2 regions of the Brevundimonas sp. T2-11 genome follow, and region 2 is predicted to be linked to the other one. Evidence: predicted binding sites of a transcription regulator. Region 2 holds the regulator's gene; the other holds the start of a gene.
What was found. The regulator HrcA, encoded in region 2, represses chaperone genes, less so after heat shock. The targets are predictions, from matches to a motif close to GTTAGCANTCNNNNNNNNNGANTGCTAAC.
Positions count from the first base shown of each region.

Region 1: groES (co-chaperone GroES) is a predicted target of HrcA. The motif match lies at 878-906, and genes of this name have one in related genera.

Region 1 is NZ_AP027920.1:3,167,063-3,169,259, forward strand. It holds gene ACZ5XO_RS15245 (hypothetical protein) at 1-157, opposite strand, end outside; gene ACZ5XO_RS15250 (DUF2141 domain-containing protein) at 270-716, opposite strand; gene groES (co-chaperone GroES) at 978-1,265, shown strand; gene groL (chaperonin GroEL) at 1,318-2,197, shown strand, end outside.
Region 2 is NZ_AP027920.1:89,545-91,741, forward strand. It holds gene rph (ribonuclease PH) at 1-417, opposite strand, end outside; gene hrcA (heat-inducible transcriptional repressor HrcA) at 468-1,556, shown strand; gene grpE (nucleotide exchange factor GrpE) at 1,598-2,179, shown strand.

The DNA.
Region 1 (2,197 bases), 190 kb from region 2:
TCAGGGCGCCGGCCACGCCGCCGACGACAGCCCCGAGCACAGCGTCACGGCCGGTGTTGTCGCGGTCGCGATCACGATAGTTCTGGGCGGCGGCAGGAGTGACGGCCAGCATGGTCAGAGCAACAGCGCCGACGCCGATCTTGGAAATGGTCTTCATGGCGGGGCTCCTTTCGAAAGCCGGTTGATCCGTTGTCCCCTTTCTAGGGAGCCCCCGCTGAACGACCCCAAGGGGTCCCGTTCATATTCAAGTCATCTGGCGCTGTCCCGCCCTAGTGTCCGGCCGGGTACTGCATGGCCACGCTCACCTGGGCGTCGCCGCTCGCCGGCACGGTGAACTTGACCTGATCGAAGGTCGGGGCGCCCCTCAGGGTCTCGCCGCGAAACATGGCCCAGCCCTCGGCGGGCATGCCGTTGGCCAGGGCCATCTGCTGGTCGCCGTTCAGGTCATGCAGGACCGAGACGGAATAGTCGCCCGGCGGCACGTCCTTGAGGGTCACGACCCGGGTCCCGGCTGTGGGCGTCTTGATGATCTCGCCGTGGTCGCCCGCCTGCTTCAGAAACTGGGCGGACGTCTGCAGCCCGACCAGAAGATCGCCGCCGCGCGCCTGGACGCCGGTGACGGTGATGACGACGTCTCCGGCCAGGGCGGAACCGGCCCCCATCAGCACGAAGGACGACAGGGCCGCGGCCAGGGCCGCCTTGTGAATCTTTTGCATGTCTCTCTCCTCCCTTCGCGCCCGGCGCCGATGTGCGCCTGACCTCACGAAGACAATGAACTTTGTAATTTAAAGTTCTTGGAGTCAAGAGGCCAAAATCCGTCGCTGTTTCTCCCTCCTCGCCTTGACGCCCCGGAGCCGCCCTCCTACTTGCCCGATGCGTTAGCACTCTCGCCGGCCGGCTGCCAAAGCGGCGGTCGCGGGGGCGCCGCCCACCATTTCAGAACGCCCCGCTTCGGGGGTTTAAGAGGGAGAAGTCCGATGGCGTTTCGTCCGCTCGGCGATCGCGTGCTGGTCAAGCGCGTGGAAGAGGAATCCAAGACCAAGGGCGGGATCATCATCCCCGACACGGCCAAGGAAAAGCCCCAGGAAGGCGAAGTCGTCGCCGTGGGCCCCGGCGTCCGTGACGAAGACGGCAAGCACGTCGCTCTGGAACTGAAGGCCGGCGACCGCATCCTGTTCGGCAAGTGGTCGGGCACGGAAGTGAAGATCGACGGCGAAGACCTGATCATCATGAAGGAATCCGACGTCCTGGGCGTGCTGTCCTAAGCACCCGACGTTCTGCTTTCTTCAATAAACTCATTCAGATAGGAGCTGCCCGATGGCCGCTAAGATCGTAAAGTTCAACACCGACGCCCGCGACAAGATGCTGAAGGGCGTCAACGTCCTGGCTGACGCCGTCAAGGTGACCCTGGGTCCGAAGGGCCGCAACGTCGTGATCCAGAAGTCCTTCGGCGCCCCGCGCTCGACCAAGGACGGCGTCTCGGTCGCCAAGGAAATCGAGCTGGAAGACGCCTTCGAGAACATGGGCGCCCAGATGATCCGCGAAGTCGCCTCCAAGGCGAACGACAACGCGGGCGACGGCACCACCACCGCCACCGTCCTGGCCCAGGCCATCGTGCAAGAGGGCCTGAAGGCCGTCGCCGCCGGCATGAACCCGATGGACCTGAAGCGCGGCATCGACCAGGCCGTCGCCGTGGCCCTGGACGAGGTCAAGTCGATCTCCAAGCCCGTCGCCAACAACTCCGAAATCGCCCAGGTCGGCACCATCTCGGCCAACGGCGATGAAGAAATCGGCGCGCTGATCGCCCAGGCCATGGCCAAGGTCGGCAACGAAGGCGTCATCACGGTCGAAGAAGCCAAGACGGCTGAAACCACCGTCGACATCGTCGAAGGCATGCAGTTCGACCGCGGCTACCTGTCGCCCTACTTCATCACCAACGCCGACAAGATGGAGGTCGCCCTCGAAGAGCCCCTCATCCTGCTCCACGAGAAGAAGCTGACCTCGCTGCAGCCCATGCTGCCGGTGCTGGAAGCCGTGGTTCAGTCGGGCCGTCCCCTGCTGATCATCGCCGAGGACATCGAAGGCGAAGCCCTGGCCACCCTGGTGGTCAACAAGCTGCGCGGCGGCCTGCGCGTCGCCGCCGTCAAGGCTCCGGGCTTCGGCGACCGCCGCAAGGCCATGCTGGAAGACATCGCCA
Region 2 (2,197 bases):
CGTGGCCATGGCCACCCAGGCGCCGGTGATGGAGGCGGTGCGGGTGCCGCCGTCGGCCTGGATGACGTCGCAGTCGATCAGGACCTGACGCTCGCCGAGCGCCTTGAGGTCGACCACGGCGCGCAGGCTGCGGCCGATCAGGCGCTGGATTTCCTGGGTGCGGCCCGACTGCTTGCCGGCGGCGGCTTCACGACGGCCGCGGGTGTGGGTGGCGCGCGGCAGCATGCCGTATTCGGCGGTGACCCAGCCCTGGCCGGTGTTGCGCATCCAGCCCGGCACCTTTTCCTCGACCGAGGCGGTGCACAGGACCTTGGTGTGACCGAAGGTGACCAGGCACGAGCCCTCGGCGTAGCGGTTGACGCCGGTCTCCAGCGTGACGGCGCGGAGTTGTTCGGGGGTGCGTTCAGACGGGCGCATGGGATTTCCTTGGAACCTGGGTGGGGCGTGCTTATCCTGAAAGCGTGAGCCTGTATGCCCCCCATCCGTCGCCGTTCGGAAGCGCCCCCGCAGGCCTGGGGACGCTGGACGCCCGTGCGCGCGACATTTTCCGCCGCATCGTCGAGACCTATCTGGAGACGGGCGAGCCGGTCGGATCGCGCACCATCTCGCGCGGCGGTCTGGCCCTGTCGCCCGCCTCGATCCGCAACACCATGCATGACCTGACCCTGGCGGGCCTGCTGGCCTCGCCGCATGCGTCGGCGGGCCGGGTGCCGACCCATGCGGGCCTGCGCCTGTTCGTCGACGGCCTGCTGGAGGTCGGCGACATCGGTCAGGACGAGCGGCGCGAGATCGACGCGCGTCTGGCGGGCAAGGGGCGCAACTTCGAAGAGGCGCTGGACGCCGCCAGCAACCTGCTGTCCGGTCTGGCCGGGGGGGCGGGCATCGTCGCCAGCCCGGTGCGGGACGCGGGCGTCAAGCACGTCGAGTTCGTGGCCCTGGGCCATGATCAGGCCCTGGCGGTGCTGGTCGGCGACGACGGCACGGTCGAGAACCGGCTCATGCCCCTGTCGGCGGGAGTGACGCCCTCGACGCTGTCCGAGGCCTCAAACTTCCTCAACGCCCGGCTGAAGGGCCGCCCGCTAGCCGAGGCGCGCACCGAGATGAGCGCCGAACTGGACGCCGCCCGGCGCGAGCTGGACGCCGCCGCCGCCCGTCTGGTCGAGGACGGACTGGCCGCCTGGTCCGGCGGGGGCGAGCGCGACCGGGCCCTGATCGTGCGCGGCCGCGCCAACCTGCTGCAGGACGCCCAGGCGACCGAGGATCTGGAGCGGGTGCGCGTCCTGTTCGACGATCTGGAGCAGAAGGAACAGCTGATCGGCCTGCTGGACGGGGTGGGCGCGGCACAGGGGGTGCGCATCTTCATCGGCGCCGAAACGCGCTTGTTTTCGCTTTCGGGTTCCGCCGTGATCGCGGCGCCCTATATGACGGGTCGGCAGCGGATGCTGGGCGCCATCGGCGTCATCGGCCCTGCAAGACTGAACTATGCCCGTGTCATCCCGTTGGTGGACTATACCGCCCGGGTGCTGGGCCGGATTCTGGACGGACAAGAGACGTGAACGACATCAACGACGAGACCCGGGACCAACTCGAGCAGGACATGGGAGAGGCCGCCATCGACGCCGCGCAGGAAGCCGCCGAAGACGGCGACATGGCCGTGGTCGACGCCCTGATCGCCGAGCGCGACCAGTGGAAGGATCGCGCCCTGCGCGCCGTGGCCGACGCCGAGAACATCAAGCGCCGCGCCGAGACGCAGCAGAACGACGCCCGGGCCTACGCCATCCAGCGCTTCGCCAAGGACCTGCTGAGCGTGGCCGACACCCTGGAGCGCGGCCTGCAGTCGGCGCCCAAGGACGCCGAAGGCCCCGCCGCCGCCATGGCCACGGGGCTGGAGCTGACCCAGAAGTCCCTGCTGTCGGCCTTTGAATCCAACGGCCTGACCCGGGTCGCGCCCGAGCCGGGCGAGGCCTTCGACCCGCACCTGCATCAGGCCGTGATGGAGCAGCCTTCGGACAGCGTGCCGGGCGGCACGGTGATCCAGACCTTGCAGCCCGGCTACGCCCTGTTCGGCCGCACGGTGCGCGCGGCCATGGTGGCGGTCGCGGCCAAGGGCTCGGGCCCGGCGGGCGGCGGCTACTCGGAAGCCAATACGACCGGCGGGAATTTCGACGCTAAGGCGTGAACCTCGGTTGATTGAGAA